Regions from separate parts of the Arthrobacter sp. Y3221048 genome, predicted to be linked through region 1. Evidence: riboswitches for the same ligand, from Rfam matches in the RefSeq annotation. Region 1 holds a riboswitch; the other holds the start of a gene.
The links. Region 1 has a riboswitch for S-adenosylmethionine ahead of AC5RVS_RS01780 (acyl-CoA dehydrogenase family protein). Riboswitches for the same ligand answer to the same signal wherever they lie in the genome.
Positions count from the first base shown of each region.

Region 2: linked by a shared signal. The riboswitch ahead of AC5RVS_RS05285 (flavin reductase family protein) and the one ahead of AC5RVS_RS01780 (acyl-CoA dehydrogenase family protein) in region 1 are both predicted to bind S-adenosylmethionine.

Region 1 covers NZ_JBNHHX010000001.1:378,708-382,102, forward strand. Annotated here, with positions in the region: gene AC5RVS_RS01780 (acyl-CoA dehydrogenase family protein) at 15-1,253, opposite strand; SAM riboswitch class IV at 1,328-1,442, opposite strand; gene AC5RVS_RS01785 (CoA-binding protein) at 1,594-2,010, opposite strand; gene AC5RVS_RS01790 (alpha/beta hydrolase) at 2,144-3,395, opposite strand, start outside.
Region 2 covers NZ_JBNHHX010000002.1:144,962-148,356, forward strand. Annotated here, with positions in the region: gene AC5RVS_RS05280 (aldo/keto reductase) at 1-934, shown strand, start outside; gene AC5RVS_RS05285 (flavin reductase family protein) at 968-1,474, opposite strand; SAM riboswitch class IV at 1,527-1,641, opposite strand; gene AC5RVS_RS05290 (prephenate dehydratase) at 1,745-2,614, opposite strand; gene AC5RVS_RS05295 (hypothetical protein) at 2,701-2,913, opposite strand; gene AC5RVS_RS05300 (amino acid ABC transporter ATP-binding protein) at 3,067-3,395, opposite strand, start outside.

The sequences.
Region 1 (3,395 bases):
GCGTTAGGCGCGGCTCAGGTGTAGAGCGAAATCGGCTGGACGTCGCCGAGCAGGTAGTTGGCGCCGACCTCGACCTTCTTGTAGTCGACCGGGTCGTGCAGCGTGTGCGTGCGGATGTTGCGCCAGAAAATGTCCAGCCCAACCTCCGATTTCGCGGAGGACGAGCCGGTGGTCTCGAAGATACGGTTCGCCACGTCGACACCGACCTCGGTGGACACGACCTTGAGCCGCGCGATCTCGATCGCCATGTCCGCCCGAGATTCCGCGGTCAGCTGCGCGCCGACGGCGATGACCGCGTCGAACCTTGCATTCGTCCGATCTGCCAGGGCTTCCACCGCGGCAACGCGCGAAGCCAGCTCGCCGTAGACCCGTTGGGTCAGCGGATCCTGGGCATAGGTCTCCTTCGAGCTGAGGAACCAGGAGTTCCTGCGCGCCAGCGTGATCCGGCGTCCGCGCTCCAGCGCCCCCTGCGCGATGCCCAGGTAGAGGTTGCCGAAGGCCAGCTGGATGTACGGGGTGACCAGTGTGGAGAAAGGCTCGTCCCCTACCTCGCCGATGATGTCCGCGGCGGTGATCTGCACGCCGTCGTACTTCACCGAACCACTGGCCGAGAGGCGCTGGCCCAGCGCGTCCCAGTCCCCGAGGTATTCGATGCCCGTTCGGTCATGCTCCAGCGCGAGGGCCAGGAACGTGCCCTGCTCCGGCCCGGCAGCGATCACGGCGTTGACTAGGATGGCGTCACCGACGGAAGCGCCGGTAGAGAAGTGCTTGATGCCATTCAGCCGGTAGCCGTCGCCGTCGGGAACCAGTTCCAGATTCGGGTCCACGGGGTTCACGGAGTCGCCCCAGGACCAGCGGCCCAGCGCGGAGCGACGGAGCAAGCGTTCCTGGACCTGCGCATCACCGTAGAAGACGACGGCGCCCAGGTTCGCGTAGTGGTAGCCGAGAATTTGCGCGATCGACGCGTCGGTGCGGGCCAGGATGCGCACGGCGTGCAGCGCGCTTTCCCAGTGCCCGCCCTCGCCGCCCCATTCGGCCGGGATGATCAGGTTGAGCAGCCCGGAGTTGCGCAGCAGCTCCACCTCGGCGTGCGGGTCGGCATTGCGGCGGTCGCGCTCCAGCACGTCCGGCGCCAGTGCGGCGGCAACGCCTTCGGCTATCTGCTGCCAGTGGGCCAGTTCTTCGGCGGTAGCCTGCCCGGCCCACGGGGATCGGCCGGTTTGCGGGTTGATTTCAGTCACGACGGCGGTCATGTTCGCTCCTCGAGGCGGGGCTCCCGCCTGCCTGCGGCGCAGCAACCATCACGGTTGGGGACGCAGCTTGGCGGGGGCCGTACTTGCCGGGCACGGTGTTGTGCGCGGCCGGATCCTCATCTGGGGCACCCCGCTACGGGAGAGGGTTGCCGCCCAACCAGCCAGAGCTTGTCGTTGGGACTCTTGATCTCGGAGTTGAGTATGCCGGGGCCGATCCGGCGCCGGGAAGCACGTGACAGGCCGTGACGTTCGACGGCGTAATGTTACGGGCGCCTCATCATGTGAAGGCGGCGATGCCCGGCGGGCGGAATGTTGAGGGCTGCCGGGCGGACGCCGCGGGCTAGAGGCCGAAGCGCGGGGCCTCTATTGCCGGGCAGGTATCCATGACTACGTCCAGGCCGGCCGCCTTGGCCCGGTCCGCGGCGGCTTCGTCGACCACGCCCAGCTGGAGCCACACCGCCTTGGCACCGACTTCGATGGCCTGGTCCACCACGGGTCCGACCTTCTGCGAGTTCACGAAGCAGTCCACCACGTCGATCTCGCCGGGAATGTCCGCGAGCTTTTGGTAACCGGTCAGGCCGAGGACGTCGTCGCCTTTCAGGTTGACGGGGACGACTTCCATGTCCAGTTGGTCCATCAGGTACCGGGAAATGCGCATGGCCACCCGGTGCGGGTTCGTGGACAGGCCGACGACGGCCCAGCGGCCCGGGGTTTCCAGCAGCCGCCGGACGACTTTAGGGTCATTCTGGTGTGCCATGGCTCGACCCTACCCGCGACTCTTCTGCACCGGAACCGCCCGCGAACTGCCGCCTCACCGAGAGGTAGGCAATCCCGTCTCGGGCGCCTCCAATGCCATCCGGCAGCTCTGGGGCCCTCCGTGCACTCAGTGGCTAACGAGCCAGCTGCCCGGGGGCAGAAGTTCCAGCCCCGCCGGACGCCCCGGAGGCGGTGCCGGCCTGCTTGGAGATCCAACGTCCCACCAGCTCCAGCAGCTCAGCGTCCACGGGCTCGCGGATCTGGCGCTTGTAGTCGGAGAGGGTCGGAGCCTTCGGGTCGCGGCGCAGCAGATGCGACAGATCCTCCATCTTCCGCGTGGTCACCGGGCCGGGAACGGTGGCCGCGATGATGTCCAGGTCGGCCGGGTCCACCTGCACGTCTTTGGCGCCCGTGATGGCCAGCACCGGCAGCTGCAAGCGCCCCAGGTACGGAACGGGGTCGAAGTCAATGAACTCGCGGTGCCAGAGAGCGTTGATTTTACGGCCCTGCATGCGCACCACGTCCTCGGTGGTGGTCCGAAGTTTTTCCACCGACTTCGCCTGGATCTTGACCAGATTCTGGCGGAAGAGCTTCAGCAGCAAGCGCGGGAATGCGGGCAGCGAGTCGCTGATCTGGGCTGTCTGCCACCTGCCTGTCTCAAAGCCGGTCTGTGCCGAGGCCGAAAGCAGCACCGCACCATCCACCCGCGTGCCGGGATCTGCCGCCACGGCCGCTGCGTGGTAGCTGCCTTCGCTGTGGCCGACCAGGAACACCGGCAGGTCCCCTGTCTTTTGCGTGACCATCCATCGCAGGGCGGCAGCGGCGTCGTCGGTGTTCTGACGGAAACCGGCCGCCCAAAAGGTTCCATCCGAGGCGCCGGTGCCGCGCTTGTCGTAGCGCAGCGAAGCGATCCCGTGGTTGGCCAGCGCGTTTGCCAGGTCACGGCTGATGCCCAAAGGCATCCGTTTATGGTCGGCATTGCGGTCGATCGGTCCCGAACCGGGCAGGATCAGCGCCACGGCACGGACCGTTCCTGCCGGCTCGGCCCAGGTTCCCGCCAACTGCACGGTCCCGGAGGGGAAGCGGACCTCTTCTTCCGTGACCGATTGCCCGGCGGGCAGGCCGGCGGCGGCACGGATTCGGGCCGCAACGTCCTCCGCATCGGGAAGCGACACAACGACTCGGGCGTACTTTTGCCCGTCCAGGTCAAGCTGCACTGCCGGGGTGCCGCGGCGGGCGACGGCGAGGGTCTTGCCTCGGCCGCGCCACGTTCCCACCCGAGTCCGTCTCGGGATTGCAAGCCCGGGAGCCCGCAGGCCGCGGACGCCGTCGAACGCGTCCGCGAGCACCCGGACTGAGGTCACCGCAGACAGCGGGAAACTTTGG
Region 2 (3,395 bases), on a different contig from region 1:
GATCACGACGTTCGACCACGCCGACATCTACGCCCACGGCAAGGCCGAGGCTGCGTTCGGGCGGGTGCTGGCGGAACGTCCCGAGCTGCGCGATTCGATCAGGCTGCAGGGCAAATACGGTATCCGGCTGCCGGTACCCGGCCTGGTCGGGCAATACGACTCCTCGCGCGAAGCCATCCTGGCCCGCACCGACGAAAGCCTGCGCCGGCTGCACACCGATCACCTGGACACGCTGCTGATCCACCGGCCGGATCCGCTGGCGCCGGCTGAAGAGATCGCCGCGGCGTTCAACGAGCTCCGGATGGCCGGGAAGGTCCGCCGTCTTGGTGTCTCGAACATGTCCGGCGAACAGATGCGCTGGCTGCAGTCGGCGCTGGATGAGCCACTGGCGGTAAACCAGCTGGAAATGAGCCTGTACCGACGCGACTGGCTGGAATCCGGCGTGCTGGTGAACCACCCGGACGGGACGGGCACCAGCTTCCCGCACGGCACCTTGGAATACTGCGCCGCCAACGGGGTGGAACTGCAGGCCTGGGGCGCGCTGGCCCAGGGCCGCTACAGCGGGCGTGCGGCAGGCCTGGCCGGGGCGGCGGCCGGCGCGGGAACACCCGCCGCCGGGATCGCACAACATCACGTCCGGGCGGCAGAGGGGGCTGCGGCAACGGATGCTTCCGCACGGGCGGACGCCTCACTCCCGGCGGATCACGCGGCCGCTGCCCTGGTCACGGAACTTGCCCGGGACAAGGGCTGCCCGCCGGAAGCCGTGGTGCTGGGCTGGCTGCTGCGGCATCCGGCAGGCATCCGGCCGGTCGTCGGTACCAGCAGCCCGGACCGGATCCGGGCCTGCGCCCAGGCGGAGGCGGTCGGAGCGGCGATGACCCGCCAGGAGTGGTACTCCCTGTGGGTGGCTGCCCGAGGCAGGCCGCTGCCCTAGCTGGCCGCTGCCGCCGGAGCGGTAACGTTCGTCCTAGACGAAGGCTGGCTGTTCCAGCCGGCGGAACCCGGAATCGTGGAAGACCAGGGGCTCGTGGGTGCCGTCGTGCGTGGACAGGCCGTGCACCTGCAGCAGCACGACGTGGTGGTCCCCGGCCGGGACCTCCTGGTGCACCGAGCAGTCCAGCCACAGCGCCGCGTCGTGCAGGAACAGCGCGCCGTCGTCTGTGCCGTGCAGGCCGAGGCCGGCAAAGCGGTCACCGTTCTTGGACGCGATCTGGCGGCAGACGCCGTCGTGCCCGGTGCCGAGCACCGAGACGCCGATCCGGTCGGCCCGGCGGACCACCGGCCAGGTCCGGGAGGTGTTTTGCACGGCGAACATCACCAGCGGCGGCTCGAGGGAGACGCCGACGGTGAACGAGGAGGCGACGATGCCCTGGGGCTCGCCGTCGACGATCGCGCACAGCGCCGCGATTCCTGAGGGGAAGCGGCCGAAGGCGGAGCGCAACGTGTTTGGTGTCAGGTCATTGTGTAGCGACATGGCGTCCTTGGGGCTTGGGCGCATCCGCTGCTGCCGAGCTGCTGCGGGAGGATACGCGTACTTGCCTGCCGACATACCCGGCGGGCCGAATCATCACCTGGAGCACCCCGCTACGGTAGAGGGTTGCCGGCCAACCAGCCAGGGCTGTGTAGTTGGCGCTCTTGATTCGTCTCCACGCTAAGAGCGGGGAAGGGCCTGGGTCAAACGTCGGTAACAGTTCGTCAAATGCCGCGGTTTACTCGAGGCGGCCCGACGGCTGTTGCCCCACTGCTACCGGGCGACGCCGTCCGGGCGCACGGTCTGTTGGCGGAACGGATGCGCCGGATAGACGCCCAGAAGGCGGATCTCCGTGGTGAAGAAGTCCAGTTCCTCGAAGGCGTGGACCATGGCCTGGTCGTCCGGGTGGCCTTCGACGTCCACCATGAACATGGTGGCGGCAAACTCGCCGCCCACCATGTAGCTCTCCAGCCGGGTCATGTTGATGCCGTTGGTGGCGAATCCGCCCAGCGCCTTGTACAGCGCCGACGGCACGTTCCGCACCCGGAAGACGAAGCTGGTCACGGCCGGACCGGGCAGCTCCTCGCGGGACGGGACCGGCCGACGGTCGGCCAGCACCACGAACCGGGTGGTGTTCGTCGGATCGTCTTCGACCTTTTCCGCGAACACTTCCAGGCCGTAGAGCTCGGCGGCCATCGGCGGCGCCAGCGAGACCTTGGTCGGGTCGTTCCACTCCGCGACCTCGCGTGCGGAGCCGGCGGTGTCGCCGGCGATCACCGGAATCAGGCCGAGCCGGCGGATGAGTTTACGGCACTGGCCCAGCGCGTGGATGTGGCTGTGCACTTCGCGGGCCTGCTCCACCGTGGCCCCGCGTATGCCCAGCAGGCTGAAGCGGATGGGCAGGAAAAACTCTTCGACGATCTGCAGGGTGGTCTTGGGCAACAGCGCGTGGATGTCCGCCACCCGGCCGGCGATCGAATTGTCGATGGGAATCATGGCCAGTTCCGCCTCGCCGCCCGTGACGGCGGCGAAGGCGTCCTCGAAGCTGGCACAGGGCACCGCTTCCCAACCGGGGCGCACTTCCAGGCAGGCCATATGGGAGTTCGAGCCGGGTTCACCTTGGTACGCAATTGCTGGAGCCATGGGCGAAATTATCCCACCGGGGCCGGCCGTTGCTTCATTTCGGAGGTCCTGCCGGCGTCACAAAACAAGGCCGGCCCGCCGGCGGCTTAGTACAGATGGGATTCCTGGGTGATGCCGTAGGGCACGTCGTCGCTCAACTCCACGGTGAACTGTCCGGGGCCGGTGCGCGTGACCAAGATGCCGCAGTCGCCGTCGAGGGCCGCGATCTCTTGCAACTCTTCGACCGCGGCATTGAGAAGATCGTGCGCCTCGGAAGCCGTCTGTGCCGTCAAGGACTTGGTAGCCAAGGAAGTGGCCATGGTTCTGCCTTTCGTGGCCGGAGGTTTCCGCAGAGGAGAAAACGCGGGTTGGAAGCTTCCGGCCGGAACGAGCCTGCCATGCGGAACGGTGCATGGAAGTTTACATTCTGCCATCCCAATGGACATCAGATGAATTTTGGATGGGGCGTGGCGTTAGAACGGGTTCAGCAGCCGGTGGACGAACTGCCGGGTGCGCTCTTCCTTCGGTTCGCGCAGCACCTGTTCGGGGTGCCCGCGTTCCACCACCACGCCGCCGTCCATGAACACCACTTCGCTGGCCACCTCACGGGCGAAGGCCAGCTCGTGGGTCACCAGGGCCATGGTCCAGCCTTCGTCGGCCAGTTCCTTGATGACGTGCAGCACGTCGCCCACCAGCTCGGGATCCAGCGCCGACGTGGGTTCGTCGAACAACAGCAGCGAGGGTTTGAGCGCCAGGGCCCGGACAATGCCGACCCGCTGCTGCTGCCCGCCGGAGAGCTGAT